DNA from 2 places in the Thioalkalivibrio sp. ARh3 genome. Region 2 is predicted to be linked to the other one. Evidence: predicted binding sites of a transcription regulator. Region 2 holds the regulator's gene; the other holds the start of a gene.
What was found. Region 2 encodes sigma-54, which starts transcription at its own class of promoters, with help from an activator protein. Its sites were predicted from a motif close to TGGCANGNTNCNTGCTT; they were not measured.
Positions count from the first base shown of each region.

Region 1 (5,650 bases), on a different contig from region 2:
GCGTCAGCCCTTCAGGCGAAGGACCGAGCCGTACTCGGTGCGCACCGTTTCGAAGGCCTGGGTGTAGGGGCCCGCGGTCTCGGAAGCGCCAAGAAACAGATAGCCACCGGGATTCATCTGGCGGGCGATTCCGTCAAGAACCTGGCGCTTGGTCTCGGCGGAGAAGTAGATCAACACGTTGCGGCAGAACACGATGTCGAACTTTCCCAGGGCCGCGTAGCTGTCGATCAGGTTGAGTTTCTGGAAACGGCAGCGGCGCTGGATCTCCGGACGTACGCGGTGCCCATCGGCCACGGTCTCGAAAAAGCGGGCGCGGCGCGCTTCGCTCAGGCCGCGCACGATGCTCAGCCCGTCGTAGACCGCGCGCCGGGCATCGTCCAGGATCTTCTCCGACAGGTCCGTACCCACGATCGACACCGGCACCACCCGCCTGGGCCTCGACTCTTCCCACTCGGACACCACCATGGAGATGCTGTAGGCCTCCTGCCCGCTGGAGCAGCCGGCCGACCAGACCTTGATCCCCGCGCCCTTCTCCGCGCGCTCCGGGAGCAGCACATGACGCAGGATCTCGAACGGGAAACCATCGCGGAACCAGGAGGTTTCGTTCGTCGTCATCGCGTCGATCACCCGCGTGCGCAGGCGCGGGTTTGGGGCCTGGCGCATCGCGTGCAGGAGCTCCGGGACGCTCTTGTAGCCGAACTCGTCCAGCAGCCGCGAAAGACGGCTCGACACGAGATACTGACGGCTGTCGCCCAGCACCAAGCCACAGCACTCGGAGAGGAAACGCGAGAACTCCTCGTAGTCGCGCGAATCGATCACGAAGTCATCCCTGAAGCTCGGAGATACGGACGAACAGGCACGTTGATGACGAATCCTTGACAGCGGGGCCCAAGAATCCAACCGGGGCACGACCGCCCCCTGCTGGACGGGTGCAGTATACGTGCAACCGCGCGCCCGCTGACAGCATCACACCAGGTAATGGAGGCGGCGCGCGATGGCCGCCGGCGCTCACACGGCCGGCAATCCCCTTCCGCCCCCATGCCACAACGCTTGAATCTGCCGATTGACACAGGCCGCGGGGACACCGGTTTCAATCCTTGCGGGTCTGCTCAAGCACGGCTTCGGCCAGCTCATCGGGATTGAACTTGGACAGGAACGCATCCGCCCCTGCCCGCTTGACCATATCGGTATTGAACTCCCCGCTCAGAGAGGAGTGGAGCAACACCCTCAGGTCCTTCAGCCGGTCGTTCGTCCGAATCCGGGCCGTCAGGGTATAGCCATCCATCCGCGGCATCTCGATGTCCGAGATGACCATCTCCACCACATCGCCCACATTGCCGGCCTCGGCCTGCTCTTCAAGATAGTCCAGTGCCTCGCGACCATCCTTGAAGACCAGGTATTCCCAGCCAAGACCCTTGATGGCACCCTCGATCTGCTTGCGGGCGACCAGCGAGTCATCGACGATCACGATCTTGCGCTTCCCGATCCGCTCGCGCTCTTCGTCGGCCTCCGCGCGCACCGCGTCGGACACGTTAATGGGCAACGGATTGACGATCGACAGCACCCGTTCGACATCGATGATCTCGACCAGCTTGTCGTCGATCTCGGTCACGGCGACCAGGAAGGACTCGCGCCCGGTCCCCCGTGGTGGCGACTTTACGTCTTCCCAGTTGACGTTGACGATCCGGTCCACGGCCGAGACCCAGAAGCCCTGCACCGACCGGTTGAATTCGGTCACCACCACCTTGTGGTCGTCCGTTTCGCCCACGGCCGTGCGCAGCCCCATCGCGCGTGCAAGGTCAATGATGGGGACCGTCCCGCCTCGCAGGGTGGCCACACCCCGCACGACGCTCAGTGAACCGGGAATCTGCCGCAACGGTGGTGAAGGGATGACCTCGCGCACCTTGAACACGTTGATCCCGAAGGTCTGCGAGCTCCCCAGATGAAACAGGAGCAGCTCCATACGGTTCTGCCCCACCAGCTGGGTCCGTTGATTCACATCGTCAATGAATTGACTCATTGCCCTGCACTCCCCCTTCGCCCGGCGACTCGCCACCTCGACCCGCCGGACCCAGTGTGCACCCCCAGGACCGGCGCTGTCATGCCACAAACCGCCGCTGTATGCCGATTGCATGCGTTATTGACCCGGTAACGGCCACGCCCCGCCACTCTTGAGGATGCAACACTAACCGTCTGGCATGTTTTCTGCTTGTGTCTGCCCGAAAACCTCTCGATTATCGACGAGCCGGCGCGCACGCAGACCATGAATGAGCCATTTCTCCAACCCGTTGTTCGCTCCCGGTGGCTCGCGGCCGCGGCAGGGATCTTTCTGGCCCTGGGATCCATCCCCGCTCAGGCGGAGATCGAGGCGGTGGAGAACATCCGTCTGGCGGCCGAACGTTTCATCCATGACGAGCTCGACATCACACCGGGGGACGAAGCGGTGGAGGTCCAGATCGGTCGTCTGGACAATCGCCTGCGTCTCGCGCGCTGCAGCAAGGCCCTGGAGACGCAGTTCCCGCCCGGCGGACGTCGCGACGGCAATACAGCGGTCCAGGTGCAGTGCGAAGCACCCGTGAGCTGGTCGATCTATGTGCCGGTTACCGTCGAGCGCTATGCCGAAGTCCTGGTCGCGAACCGCAACCTGCGACGCCAGCACACGATCCTGCCGGGCGACCTGCGCACCAAGCGCATACAGACCTCGCGGCACGCCGGCAGCTATTTCGAGGACAAGGGTGAACTGGTGGGGCTTCAGACCCGACGCAACATCCGCCCGGGACAGATCCTCGGCCAGCAACACGTGACCCAGCGCGAGGTGGTCAGCCGCGGCCAGCGCGTCACCATACTGGCCGAGAACGGTTCGGTGGCGATCCGCATGCAGGGCGAGGCGCTGGAGAATGGCGTCCTCGGCGACCGCATCCGCGTGAAGAACAGCTCGTCGGGGCGCATCGTGGAAGGAGAGGTCCTGGAGTCCGGACATGTCCGCGTGGCCCTGTAGAATGGCGGAACATCGCCATGGATCGCCGCCACGAACTGTGAAGCGATTCGAAAATTCATACCTCAAGGGGCTACAGTTTCAGCCGGTGCTGCCGTAAACCTCTGCAGTAGAATTGCAAAAACAGGAAACCGAACCATGGATATCAAAGGCCCGAACAACCCCGGCCTGCGCCCGGACGGCAACACCTCGAGCGTAAAGGGCCGAGACGAGACCTCCCGGCCCGACGCAGGCGCCCAGGGCAACTCCTCGGCGCCGATACGCCAGGACGACTCCGTCACCCTGACCGGTGCGGCGCAGGCGATGAACGCCGCCTCCGGGGCCGCCAGCAACGCCCCGTTCGACGAGGCGCGGGTCGCCGAGTTGCGCGAAGCCATCTCCAACGGCGAGTACCCGGTGGACAACGAACAGCTGGCCGATCGCATGATCGAGCTGGAAAGCCTGTTGCGCTAATCGAGACCCGACAATGTCGCCCGAACAGCGCCACGCCTTTCTCCGCTCGCTGGAGGCCTCGATCCGACTGAGCCATCAGATGGAGGACATCCTGCTGCAGGAGACCCGCGCCGTGGAATCGCGCGCCCCCGAGACCCTGCGCGAGGTCGTGGCCCAGAAGCAGACGCTCCTGCAGGAGCTGGAGACCGAGAGCCGGCGACAGCGCGAAACCATCGAGGCCGCCGGTGAAACCTACACGCCCGAGGGACTCGCGCGGCTGTTCAGCCGGCTCGAGAGCGGCGCCGAGCTGGAGGACCACTGGCAGGCGCTGCGCCGTTCGGTGGAGCGCTGCAATACCCTCAACCAGGGCAACGCCCGACTCATCGATCGCGACCGGCGGCGCGTGGAGATGTCCATTCAGATCCTGCGCGGCGAGGAACCCGGACCGGCCCCCACCTATGACCCCTACGGCCGCACCCAGTCCGGCAGTCGCACTGGCCGGCGCATCACCCGCGCATGACCCGCGCGCATCCTCCGCGCGCCCCTTTCACTCCTCTCCCGCGCAAACGCGGGGCTGGCATTCCGGACAGCCGGGCAGTACCGTGCGGCTTGGCCCAATAACGACCACAACGCCACGCATGGACGAGACCGACTACACTGTCGACCGGCCGGAACGGATTGCCGGCATCCTCAAGGACCTGGACCACAAACTCACCCTCGTCAACGTCCGTCTCGACGACGACGGCCCGCTGTACAACTCCGCCCTGATCCGGCTTGATTCCGAGGGCCGCGAACTCTTCCTCGACGAACTCACGCCCGTTGAGGCCAATCGCCACGTCGAGATGGGCACCCGGATGCGGGTCTTCGCCAGCCTGCGCGGGGTCGCCGTGCGCTTTTCCACCGTCGTCTCGCGCACCGAGCGCGAGGACGCCGGGGTGCTCTACGTCTGCCCCTACCCCGAGACCCTGCAATATCTCCAGCGACGCGAGACCTTTCGCGTACATATCCCGATTAGTCAGCGCCCGCGCGTGGAATTGCAGTACGGCGAATGGGAAGAGCCCGGTATCGGCGATCTCGCCGACCTCTCGGCCGAGGGCATGTGCGTGGAGGTCCCACAGGAGTGGGTTGAGGCCCTCGAGATCGGGACCCCGATGCGCTTCGAGAACCTGCTGCTGCCGGATGTAGGGGAGCGCCTCGGCGGCGACCTGCGCCTGGCGAACCGCCGCCGCAGCCCGCGCGACGGGCATGTGTATGCAGGCTTTCAGATCACCGGGATGAACCAGTGGCTGGAACGGCAGCTCAACATTGCCCTGCTCCACTACCAGCGCGAGGCGCGACGACGGTCGATGGAGTAACAGCCCGGCCCCTCCATCTCAGCCCGGACACAAAAAAGGCCGCTCGATGCGGCCTTTTTATTTACCTGAAGAATAACCTTCAAGTGCTTGAATTTGGTCGGGACGGCAGGATTTGAACCTGCGACCCTCTGCACCCCATGCAGATGCGCTACCAGACTGCGCTACGCCCCGAAGCCGCGAATCATATCCGATTCCCCGCGCCCACGAAAGGCATCAGGCCCGTAGCACGCGCAGAACCGATTCCAGTTCCGAGATCGTATCCTGGATAATCTGGCGCGCCTGCTGGTGATCGCCCTTCGCCTCGTCGCCCGAGAGCTTCTGTCGTGCACCATTGATCGTATAGCCCTCTTCGTACAGCAGAGCCCGAATCTGGCGAATGAGGATCACGTCCTGGCGCTGGTAGTAGCGCCGATTGCCCCGCCGCTTGACCGGCTCGAGCATCGGGAATTCCTGTTCCCAGTAGCGCAGCACATGGGGCTTCACCTGACACAGCTCGGCCACCTCGCCAATGGTGAAGTAGCGTTTGCCCGGGATCGCGGGCAGTTCCTGGTGGTTACTCGCTTCCAGCATAGCTTTCGACCCTCTCGCGCAGCTTCTGGCCCGGGCGGAAGGTGACCACGCGGCGCGCGGAGACCGGGATCTCCTCGCCGGTCTTCGGATTGCGACCGGGGCGCTGGTTCTTGTCGCGGAGGATGAAGTTGCCGAAGCCCGAGAGCTTCACACCCTCGCCTTCTTCCAGCGACTGGCGCATCTCCTCGAAGAACATCTCGACGAATTCCTTGGCCTCACGCTTGTTGAGACCCAGTTCTTCGTTCAGCGTGGCGGCGAGATCCGCCTTCGTCACTGCTGCCATGGAATCACTGCCTCA
Region 1 covers NZ_KB897948.1:320,736-326,385, forward strand. Annotated here, with positions in the region: gene C995_RS0106320 (protein-glutamate O-methyltransferase CheR) at 4-819, opposite strand; gene C995_RS0106325 (chemotaxis protein) at 1,091-2,020, opposite strand; gene flgA (flagellar basal body P-ring formation chaperone FlgA) at 2,264-2,998, shown strand; gene flgM (flagellar biosynthesis anti-sigma factor FlgM) at 3,134-3,448, shown strand; gene C995_RS0106340 (flagella synthesis protein FlgN) at 3,462-3,947, shown strand; gene C995_RS0106345 (flagellar brake protein) at 4,066-4,782, shown strand; tRNA gene C995_RS0106350 (tRNA-Pro) at 4,877-4,953, opposite strand; gene C995_RS0106355 (MerR family transcriptional regulator) at 4,996-5,352, opposite strand; gene C995_RS0106360 (integration host factor subunit alpha) at 5,336-5,635, opposite strand; gene pheT (phenylalanine--tRNA ligase subunit beta) at 5,640-5,650, opposite strand, start outside.
Region 1: flgA (flagellar basal body P-ring formation chaperone FlgA) is a predicted target of sigma-54. The motif match lies at 2,195-2,211, and genes of this name have one in related genera.

Region 2 (11,395 bases):
GATCAGCCGCAGGTACTTGCCGCCCTTGATCGCGGAGTCCCCGTACATGGCTCGGACGTTCAGCACCCCCAGCCCGCGCACCTCGAGCAGGTCCTGCAACAGGGCCGGGCAGTGTCCGCGCACGATATCCGGGGCAATGCGGGCGAACTCCGGTGCGTCGTCGGCAATCAGCCGGTGCCCACGCGAAATCAGTTCCAGCGCCACCTCGCTCTTGCCCACGCTGGAGGCCCCGCTGATCAGCACGCCGATCCCCAGGATCTCCATGAACACGCCATGGCGCACCTCGAAATGGGCCAGCCGCTGCTGCAGGAAGTAGCGCAACAGGGAAATGATCTCGTGACTGCTGGTAGAGGAGCACAGGATCAGCGGCAATTGCTCCTCGGGGACATGGGGCATCTCCGAGAACGGGCAGGTATCCTCGGCGAAGATCACCGCGGTCGTGCCCGTACGAGCCATCTCCAGGATCAGCTGCTCGCGTTGTGCATCGCTCAGCCGCGCGATATAGCGCGCCTCGAAATCGCCGATGACCTGGATGCGGTTCGGCCTTATCAGGTTGAGGTGTCCGGCCAGGGGCAGGTCGTCGCCATCACCGCCGACCAGATTGCGGTCGGGAGCGGCCTGCTCGCCGTGCACATAGCGCAGATCCAGACGATTGCCCATCGCCTGGATCAGGGCCTCAACAGTGATATCGCGCGCGATGCCGCCCTCCCCCAGTGCCTCGTTCATCCGTGAACCTCCGGAAGAGGTTGCGTCAGCTGTCGGGACAGAACAGACACGGTGGGGCGCCCCATGTTCAGGCGTCGCCGAAGGCCCGGGTCAGTTCACGCTCCATGACCTCCGCGTCACCGGCTCGCCGCAGGGAAGCGATATTGTCGGGCTGAGAAAGTCCGCGAGCCAGCTGCGCCAGAAGATCCAGGTGCTCGCTGGTCGCCGCCTCGGGCACCAGCAGCGCGATCAGGATGTCCACCGGCTCGTGATCCATGGCGTCGAAATCGACGCCCTGATCCAGTCGCAGGACTGCGACCCGGGGGGCATCGAGCTCGGCCAGACGCCCATGGGGGATGGCCACGCCGTGTCCCAGACCGGTGGAGCCAAGCTTCTCGCGGGCAGACAGGGCCTCGAAGATGGCCCCACTGGCCGGGCCGGCGGATTCCTCGCCGCCGACAGCCAGCAACTCGCCCAGGGTCTCGAGCGCCCGCTTCTGACTGGAACACTCGGGCTCCAGGCGAATACGGTCGCGGGTGATCAGCTCGGCAACGGTCATTACGCTACAGGGCCTGCTCGCGGTTGCGCTGGGCACCCTCGGCACGGTGGTGGTCCTTGACCTTTTCCTTGTGCTTGATCAACTGACGATCCACCTTGTCGATCAGGCCGTCAATCGCGGCGTACATGTCCTCGTGACTGGCTTCGGCATGAATGTGATTGCCGCTGACCTGGAGGTTTGCCTCCGCCTTGTTGTGCAGGTTCTGGTTCTTCTCGTGGGTCAGCACCACGTGCACGTCGATCACCTTGTCGAAGTGACGCTCCAGCTTCGCGAACTTTTCGTTCACGTAGTCGCGCAGGGCGTCGGTGATATCCACATGATGGCCGGTCAGGTTGATCTGCATGGTCAGGCTCCTTTTTGCTTGTTTCCACTCGGCATGCTCGCCATCTGCCGGCGTTCGCTGGAAGACGGGATATGCATGGCCTCGCGGTACTTGGCCACGGTGCGTCGGGCCACATTGATGCCCCGATCCGACAGGATCTGGGCCAGTTTTGCGTCGCTTAGAGGCTTGTTCGGCGTTTCGTCACCGATCAATTCCCGAATCATGGCACGGATTGCGGTCGCCGAGCATTCGCCGCCATCGGCGGTGCCAACATGACTGGAAAAGAAGTACTTGAACTCAAATACCCCGCGCGGGGTATGCATATATTTCTGCGTGGTCACCCGCGAGATGGTCGATTCGTGCATCTCCAGGGCCTCGGCGATGTCGCGCAGGATCAACGGCTGCATCGCGACCTCTCCATGCTCCAGAAAGCCCTGCTGTCGTTCCACGATGGCCTGGGCCACTCGCAGGAGGGTGTCGTTACGACTGTGCAGGCTCTTCAGGAACCAGCGTGCCTCCTGCAACTGATCGCGCATGAACGCGCTGTCACGGGCATCGGAGACCTGCCGCACCATACCCGCATAGAGATCGTTGATGCGAATGCGCGGCGCAATCTCCGGATTCAGGTCCACACGCCAGCCATCGCGGTCATGGCGGACGTAGACATCCGGCACGACGTATTCCGAACTGGGCTCGCTGATCTGGGCACCCGGACGCGGGTTGAGGGTGCGGATCAGGTCCAGCGCCCGCGCCAGCTCGTCCGGGTCGCGCACCCCGGACTGACGCTGCAGGGCCCGGTAGTCCCGCTTGGCCAGGCTCTCCATGCCATTTTCCAGGATGGCTCGAGCCGCGTCGCGCGCCGGGGCATCCGGCGCCAGATGGCCCAACTGGATCTCCAGGCACTCGCGCAGGTCCCGCGCGCCTACGCCCAGGGGATCGCACTGCTGAATCCAGTGCAGTACCGCCTCGACCTCGTCGACCCCCACGGGTTCGTCTTCGCCCTGACTGATCATCTCCGCCAGCGCCTCGAGCTCACCGTCCAGATAACCATCCGGAGTGATCGCGTCGATCAACGCCGCGCCGATCCGCTGGTCGCGCGGGGTCAGGTGGCTCAGATGCAACTGCCAGAGCAAGTGGTCCTGCAGGCCCTCGTCCTCGCCGTCGGAGGTATTCTCCAGCGGATCGCGGTCGTCCAGGCCGCGCGGACTCGGGGCGGGCTCGTAGATGTCGTCCCAGCGGCTGTCGGTACTCAGCTCCTCGGGGATCACGTCATCGCCGGCCGTGTCGGCCTGCATGCGATCCCCCTCGACCAACTCGCCCCCTTCCTCCGGACGCTCGGTCGGGGCTTCCTCGCCCTCGTCTTCCACCTGCTCGAGCATGGGGTTGCTTTCCAGCGCCTGCTGGATCTCCGCCTGCAACTCCAGCGTGGAAAGCTGCAGCAGGCGGATGGCCTGTTGCAGCTGCGGGGTCATCGTCAACGTCTGCCCCAGCTGCAGATTGAGCCCGGGCTTCAGCATCGCGGTTTCAGGTCCAAGGTGACCATCAGAATCATCTTAAAAGGAGTCGTAGGTCCATGTGCACCAAGGCGGTTCACAGCCGAAAGTTATCGCCAAGATACACCCGGCGCACCTGGGGGTCGTCCAGCAGTTCCTGCGGGGTACCCGCGCTCAGCATGCGACCCTCACTGAGAATATAGGCCCTGTCGCAGATTCTCAGGGTCTCGCGCACATTGTGATCGGAAATCAGCACGCCGATTCCACGTTCAGCCAGGTGCCCGATCACGGCCTGGATGTCGCCCACGGAAATCGGGTCCACGCCGGCGAACGGCTCGTCCAGGCAGATAAAGCGCGGATCACCGGCCAGCGCCCGGGCAATCTCCGCACGGCGACGCTCGCCCCCGGACAGGGCAATCCCCGGGCTGTGGCGCACCGTCTCCAGCTGGAACTCCTCGATCAGGGCATCGCCGATGCGACGACGCTCGTGGCGATCGAGCTCGCGCCGCAGCTCCAGTACCGCCTGCAGGTTGTCCCACACACTCAGCCGCCGGAAGATCGAGGCCTCCTGCGGCAGGTAGCCCAACCCGGCCCGGGCCCGCGCGTGAATCGGCGCCCGGGTGATGTCCCGGTCACCCAGCGTAATACGACCACGATTCGGTCGGATCAGGCCCACCAGGCTATAGAAACAGGTCGTCTTGCCCGCCCCGTTCGGGCCCAGCAGCCCCACCACCTCTCCCGGGGCCAGGTCGACATCGACACGATCCAGCACTGTACGCTTGCCATAGCGCTTGGTCAGTTCGCGCCCGGCCAGATACCCGGCCATTGGAGCCGGTTGGCCGCCGGCCGCCGCTGACATGCTGGAGTCCACCTCGGTCATTCGTCGTCTTCGCGGGGCTGAATCCTGATCCGCACACGCTCGTCATCGGTCTCGCCCCGCTCGGCCTCGATGATGTCGGTCTCCAGGTCGTAGACAATGCGCTTGCCACGCGCCTCCTCGGCCGCCGTGACCACATGCGCCTGATCGGTCAGGATCACCCGGTCCTCGTTCAGGAGGTAATCAATCCGCAGTGCGGTGGCGATGCGCATCTCGCCCGTCTCCGGATCCGGCGACTCGAGCCGCGCGGGCTCGCCGTGGGCCTCCATCTCGTAGGGGCGCCGGTCGCGGCTGCGCACATAGACCTTGTCCGCCTCCAGCGTCATGTCCCCACGGACCACCACCACATCGCCGGTATAGGTACTCACCCCCCGGCGGTCGTCCATCTCTGCGTGATCCGCTGTGATCTCCACGGGGAGGGGCTGCTGCTGGGCGATGACCGGCGAGATCAGCATCAGCAAGGCACTTCCCATCAACACGGGCCACGCGAGCCGAGCGAGCGGCGACCCACCACGTTCAGTCATCAGCGGCTTCCTCCTCGCCTGACTCGCTGTAGAGTGTGTACACGTCATGGAACAGCTCTATGGTATCCCCTCGCGAGTCCACGCGCAGACCCGTGCCCCGCTGGAAAAAGCCGGGCTGATCAAGCGTCGAGAACGCATCGGACGTGGCGATCATGATGTCGGTCGCCACCGTCACGTCGGCGGACTCGATCACCGTGCGCACGCGTTCGGCACGCTCGGGCTGCACCCCTCGCGTGGGGCCGATCAGGTCCAGGGTCTCGTCCATGGGCCGGTGCAGCGCCTCGGGCGCGGTCCAGTGCCATTCGATACCGCCGGCGTCAAAGATATCCAGATCGGGGTCGTCGATCAGCTGCGGTCCATCACGGCCAAACTCGCGCAGCCGCGTTCCGCGCAGGCGGTGGCTCAGTTCGCCATCCTCGCCGGTCGCGTGCAGCGTGAAGCCCTCGATCTCCAGCGTCACCTCGCCCTCCGGCTCATGCTCGCTGGCAGCAGCGCCGGTCACCAGCGCCGCCATCGGCACCAGGATCAGCGCCGCCAGTCCGGCCGCCCATTTCATCCGTCAACATACTCCGCGAACAGTGCCTCCAGGCGCCCCTGGGCTGCCAGCAGGCCCTCGCAGACCTCGCGCACCGCGCCGCGCCCGCCAGGGGCCTGCGTGACCCAGTCGGCATGCCGCACTACCAGCGGGTGGGAATCCGCCACCGCGATGCCAAGGCCCACGCGGCGCATCGCCGGCAGATCGACGATGTCGTCGCCCACAAAGGCCGCCGCCTCGGGCGCATGCCCGGTCTGCTCCAGCAACTCGTGCAGTGCAGCCCCCTTGTCGCGCCGTCCCTGCACCAGATGCTGCACGCCGAGATCCCGCATGCGGTGCTCGACCACCCCGGAGGTGCGGCCGGTCAGGATCGCGACCTCCAGCCCCCCGTCCAGTGCCAGGCGGATGCCGTGCCCGTCGCGCGAGTGAAAGGCCTTGTACTGCTCGCCGGCATCCCCCATGAACAGGCTGCCATCGGTCAGCACGCCATCGACATCCAGGATCAGCAGGCGCACGGCCCCCTGGCGGTGGCGCAGCGTCTCGTCGTGACGGTCCATCAGGCCACCCCCGCGCGCAGCAGGTCGTGCATGTTCAAGACGCCAACCAGTCGCTGGTCGTCATCCACCACCGGCAGCGCGTTGATGCGCTTGCTCTCCATGGTCTCCAGCGCCTCCACCGCCAGCCACTGCGGGCGGGCGGCATGCCCACCCCGCGTCATCACTTGGCCGATGGTCAGGGCCTCCAGACTTTCGCCACGATCCAGCGTGCGCCGGAGGTCGCCATCGGTAAACACGCCCAGGATATGCGCCTCGGGATCGGCGACGATCACCAGCCCCAGCCCCTTGCGTGTAATCTCGAACAGGGCGTCCTTCAGCGGGGCCTCCGGCGCCACGCGGGGGATCGCATCACCCGTGTGCATGATGTCCGCGACATGCACCAGCAGGCGCCGCCCCAGTCGGCCACCGGGATGCGAACGGGCAAAATCGTCCGCGGTGAAGCCGCGCGCATCCAGCACCGCAATCGCAAGGGCATCGCTCATCGCCAGTGCGGCCGTGGTGCTGGAGGTCGGGGCCAGGCCCAGCGGGCAGGCCTCGCGCTCGACCGAGACATCCAGGTGCACGGTGGCGTCCTGCCCTAGGCGCGACCCCGAATTGCCAGTCAGCGCGATCAGCGGTACATCCAGCCGCCGGATCAGCGGCAGGATGGTCAGCAGCTCGTCGGTCTCGCCGGAATTGGACAGCGCGATCACCACGTCGTCGCGGGTGATCATGCCGAGATCGCCGTGGCTGGCCTCGCCGGGGTGGACGAAAAACGCCGGCGTCCCAGTGGAGGCCAGGGTCGCCGCCAGCTTGGAGCCGATATGGCCGGACTTGCCCATGCCGGTCACCACGACCCGGCCGCGGCACTCGAGGATGTGGCGACAGGCCTCCAGGAACGCATCGTCCACGCGGTCGGCCAGCCGCCGCACGGCCTCGGCCTCGTTGTTCAGGACCGCCAGGGCCAGCTTGCGGGTGGTATCAGGATTGAAATTCATGCGGTTGCCGTCATTCCGAGATGGACAAGGTAGCCCGCGAACACCGCGAGCAGAAGCCCCCCCTGCCAGCGCCGCAGCTGGCTGCCACGCGCCAGGGCAAATACGAACAGCGCGGCGGTCATGCCGAGCATGACCGGGTAGTCGCGTACCAGCACCTCGGGCTCGATCGCCAGCGGCGCGATCAGCGCGGGAACTGCCAGCACGGCCAGCAGGTTGAACAGATTGGAACCGATCACGTTGCCGATCGCCAATCCCGCCTCGCGGCGGAAGGCCGCCACCAGGGAAGTCGCCAGTTCCGGCAGGCTGGTCCCGATCGCCACGATGGTCAGGCCGATCACCAGGTCACTGATGTCCAGCTGCTCCGCGATTCCCACCGCACCCCAGACCACTAGCTGGCTGCTGGCAATCAGCAGCGCCAGGCCAAGGCTCAGCCAGGCCAGCGCGCGGCCGGTACTGGTGGTCGCCGGTATGGCCTCGACCATGCCGCGAACCTCCTCGGGTGCCTCGGCCGGGTCCAGCGCCTGTGCGCGCCGCGCGATATGGATCACCCAGGCGGTCACCAGCAGCAGCCCCGCAATCAGGATCCCGCCTTCCAGACGGCCGAGCTCGCCATCCAGCAGCAGAAACAGGACCGCCAGACTCACCACCATCAGGATCGGCAGCTCGCGGCGCACCAGGCCGCGCCCAATCGCCAGCGGCGCCACCAGCGCCGCCATCGCCAGCACCAGCCCGATGTTCGCGATATTCGAGCCGATTGCGTTACCCACTGCGAGGCCTGGGTTGCCCTGCAGGGTCGCCAGGACCGACACGACGATCTCCGGCGCCGAGGTCCCGAAGGCGACGATCGTCAGCCCGACCAGCAGCGCGCTCACCCCCACGCTGCGCGCGAACGCCGAGGCACCGAACACGAAGCGGTCGGCACTCCAGGTCAGCAGGACCAGACCGCCAAGGACCGCGACAACGGGGAGGAGCATCAGCGGGTGCCGGGACCGAAGGTGGGTGGCGCGGGGTGTCTTTTCACCCGCCCATTGTAGCCGATCGCTGCAAGCGACCGCCGGAGCCGACCCGCGCGCTATCAGCCCCCCGGAACCAGATACCCGGCGATGGCGAACCACAGCGGGAGGGTCAGCAGCGACAACGCCGTCGTCAGCGTGACCGCGGCCGCATACAGGCCGGTATCGAGCCGGAAGCGGTCACAGAACACGAGCCCCAGCACCATCGCCGGCATCGCCGCCTCGAGCACCGAACCGACCCCGGGCACACCCTCCAGCCCGACCCACCAGACCAGGCCCAGCGCGAACAGGGGTGCGATCAGCAACTGAATGACGGAGACCATCACCAGGGGTCGCAGATCGCGGCCGCGGAAACGATCGAACACCAGCGCCAGTCCCAGCGAGAACAGCATCAGGGGAGCCACCGAATCGGCCAGGAAGCCGAGCCAGGTATCCAGCCAGGTCACCAGCGGCAGACCGGACAGGTTCAGCGCCACGCCCAGGACCGCCGCCCAGATCGAAGGGACCGCGACCAACCCGCGAAGGGCCCCGCTGCCGCCATGCAGCCGGACCGCCTCCGGGTCCCCGTAACGCCTGGCCAGCAGGATCCCCAGCGTCAGCACCAGGGGCAGGCAGGCGAACAGGTCGTACTGGATCGCCACCGCCCGGCCAGCATCGCCGAACAGGCTGTCGAGTACGGGGAGCCCGAGGTAGGTGGCATTCGGCCAGGCCGCGGCCAGCAGCATCGCCCCGACCGCCGCGCGTTCCGCCAGGCAGAGCCGGCAGGCGAGCAGGGTCACGGCCACCATCGCCAGCACGGTCGTGCCGGCCACCAGGGCGATGCGCAGCGAGTCGAGCCCCAGAGGGGCGGTCCACAGCACCTGCAGCACCAGCGCGGGCAGCAGCAGGTAGTAGACCAGGGTGGTGAGCACCCGGCGGGCGGTGTCGGCGTCCAGCCCGCCGGGGCGCAACAGGCGCCAGACGACGCCCGCAACGATGAGCGCCCCCATCTGGGTCATGACCGTCAGCATGGGGGCGCTCGTTTAGGGCGACAGGTTTCGCGTCAGGGTAATCAGGCCTGGCCGGCCTGCTGCTCCTGCTGCTGGCGTTCGATGTCGGCACGCACCTGGTCCATGTCCAGCTCGCGCACCTTGCCCAGCACCTCGTCCAGCTGCCCGGCGGACAGCACGCCCGGCTGGGAGAAGACGATGATCTGCTCGCGGAAGATCATCAGGGTCGGGATGGAACGGATCTGGAACGCCCCGGCGATCCCCTGCTCCTCGTCGGTGTTCACCTTGGCGAAGACGACGTCGGAATGCTGCTCGGAGGCCGCCTCGAAGGTCGGGGCGAACTGCTGACACGGGCCGCACCAGGGGGCCCAGAAGTCCAGAATGACGATGTTGTTGCCGGTGATCGTGGATTCGAAAGTATCCTGCGTGAGTTCCTGAACGGCCATGATGGCGGGCTCCAATTCGAAGTGTGTGCCGAAACCTTAACAGCCCCGCCGCAGGGTTTCAGGATTTCGATGCCGCGAGCATGGCCGCTCGCAGGCGTTCCAGGCGCTCGATCGGGTCGTCCGCCTCCAGCAGCTGCTGCTTGACCTCGAGATCGATCGGCAGCAGCTCCGTCAGCCGCCCGACCACCCAGGAGGAGTCGTCGAAGCGTCGCTCCAGATGCGACCAGGGCGTACCGAGCTGGTCCAGCAGCCGCTCGAGCAGGTCCGCCAGCGAGGCATAGTCCACCGGCAGGCTGACGTCGGGGCGCTCCTGCAGCGGCTCGACCTCCGCCAGCCAGAGGCCGTCATCGGCCCGGCGCGGGTTGTGAAGCTGGTGGCGGCGCTCGCCCTTGACCAGGATCCCGAGCAGGCCGTCCGGCCGCTGGTCCCAGTCCACGATCGCGACCTCGGTCCCGATCGGATGGAAGCCGACCGAAGGATCCGTCTCGGCCTCCGGGCGGGGCGCACCGGACTCGGTATCGGGCTCGATCGCGACGATCACGAAGCGCCCGTCCTCGCGCAGGCAGCGGCGCACCATGTCGAGATAGCGCGTCTCGAAGATCCTCAGCGGCAGCAGCCCCTCCGGAAACAGCACGGTATTCAGCGGGAACAGAGGCAGGGTCGTCATGCCGGATCCTCCGGCGGCAACCACGCCTCGCCCCAACGCGGGCCCAGGGCATGCTCGATGCCCAGATGGTCCAGCACTCGCGCCACCATAAAGTCGACCAGATCGTCGATGGATTGCGGCCGATGATAAAAGGCCGGATTGGCCGGCATCACCACCGCACCCATGCGCGCCAGGCGCAGCATGTTCTCCAGGTGGATCTCGGAAAATGGCGTCTCGCGCACCACCAGCACCAGCCTGCGCCGCTCCTTGAGCACCACATCCGCCGCCCGCTCGATCAGCCCGCGCGAGGCCCCGGTCGCGATCGCCGAGACGGTCGCCGTGGTGCAGGGGCAGACCACCATCGCCTCCGGCACGGCCGAGCCGCTGGCCACCGGAGCAGTCCACTGCTCGGGCCCGTAGCAACGGATCTGTCCTTCGGCCACCCCATGGCGCTCGCCGAAAAATCGCGCGATCTCGGCCGGACGCCCGGGCACATCGAGATCGGTCTCCAGGCCCAGTACCACCTGTGCCGGCTTCGACAGCATCAGATGCACCTGCACCCCCGTCTGGACCAGGCACTCCAGCAGCCGCAGCCCGTAGGGCGCGCCGGAGGCACCAGTCAGGGCCAGGGCGATCGAGCGTGGCTGTCCACTCATGCGGGGGTCCCCGAGGATTCACGTGACTGCAAACCGGCGATCAGACGCTGGTGCAGGCCATCGAAACCACCATTGCTCATGATGACCAGCGTATCGCCCGCACGCACGTTCGACAGAATACCGCCCATCAGGGCCTCGATCTCGCGCGCGACCGACAGGCGCTCGCCGAGGCGGCGCTCGAGGTCCGTGGTGGACCAGTCGATCTCCGGGGCATGATAGAGATGCACCACATCCGCGCGCTCCAGGGCGGCCCCCAGGGCCTCGGCATGCACCCCCATGCGCATGGTGTTGGAACGCGGTTCCAGCACCGCGATCAACCGCCCACCGGCGGCAACGCGGCCCCGCAGGCCTTCCAGGGTCAGTCGGATCGCGGTCGGGTGATGGGCGAAGTCGTCGATCACCCGGATCCCGTCGATGTCGGCGCGCAGCTCCTGACGCCGGCGCACACCGCGGAAACCCGGCAGGGCCGCGATCCCCGCGGCCAGCGGTACCCCGGCATGGCGGGCCGCACCGAGCGCGGCCAGGGCATTGGACAGGTTGTGCTGCCCCGTCATCTCCCAGGCCACCCGCCCCTGAACCACCCCGTTGACCAGCACCTCGAACTCCGAGGCATCGTCATTCAAAGGCCGTGCCCCGAGGGCCTCGGTATCCCCGGTGTCCGGGTCGGTGGTGATGCGCTCCACCGGCGTCCAGCAACCCATCTCCAGCACACGCTCCAGCGCGGCATCGCCTGCGGGCGCCAGGATCAGGCCCTGGCCGGGGATGGTACGCACCAGGTGATGGAACTGACGTTCGATCGCGGCCAGGTCCGGGTAGATGTCCGCGTGGTCGAACTCGAGGTTGTTCAGCACCAGGGTGCGCGGCCGGTAGTGGACGAATTTGGCGCGCTTATCGAAGAACGCGGAGTCGTATTCGTCCGCCTCGATCACGAAGAACGGGGCCTCGCCCATCCGCGCGCTGACGCCGAAGTTGCCGGGCACGCCCCCGATCAGGAACCCCGGGCTCAGCCCGGCATATTCCAGGATCCAGGCCAGCAGGCTCGCGGTCGTGGTCTTGCCGTGGGTTCCGGCCACCGCCAGCACCCAGCGGTCATGCA
Region 2 covers NZ_KB897947.1:2,968-14,362, forward strand. Annotated here, with positions in the region: gene hprK (HPr(Ser) kinase/phosphatase) at 1-726, opposite strand, end outside; gene C995_RS0100030 (PTS sugar transporter subunit IIA) at 794-1,264, opposite strand; gene hpf (ribosome hibernation-promoting factor, HPF/YfiA family) at 1,269-1,607, opposite strand; gene C995_RS0100040 (RNA polymerase factor sigma-54) at 1,610-3,103, opposite strand; gene lptB (LPS export ABC transporter ATP-binding protein) at 3,177-3,938, opposite strand; gene lptA (lipopolysaccharide transport periplasmic protein LptA) at 3,956-4,480, opposite strand; gene lptC (LPS export ABC transporter periplasmic protein LptC) at 4,473-5,036, opposite strand; gene kdsC (3-deoxy-manno-octulosonate-8-phosphatase KdsC) at 5,033-5,572, opposite strand; gene C995_RS0100065 (KpsF/GutQ family sugar-phosphate isomerase) at 5,572-6,549, opposite strand; gene C995_RS0100070 (calcium/sodium antiporter) at 6,546-7,523, opposite strand; gene C995_RS0100075 (AEC family transporter) at 7,625-8,572, opposite strand; gene trxA (thioredoxin) at 8,614-8,997, opposite strand; gene C995_RS0100085 (LON peptidase substrate-binding domain-containing protein) at 9,056-9,664, opposite strand; gene C995_RS0100090 (flavin prenyltransferase UbiX) at 9,661-10,299, opposite strand; gene mpl (UDP-N-acetylmuramate:L-alanyl-gamma-D-glutamyl-meso-diaminopimelate ligase) at 10,296-11,395, opposite strand, start outside.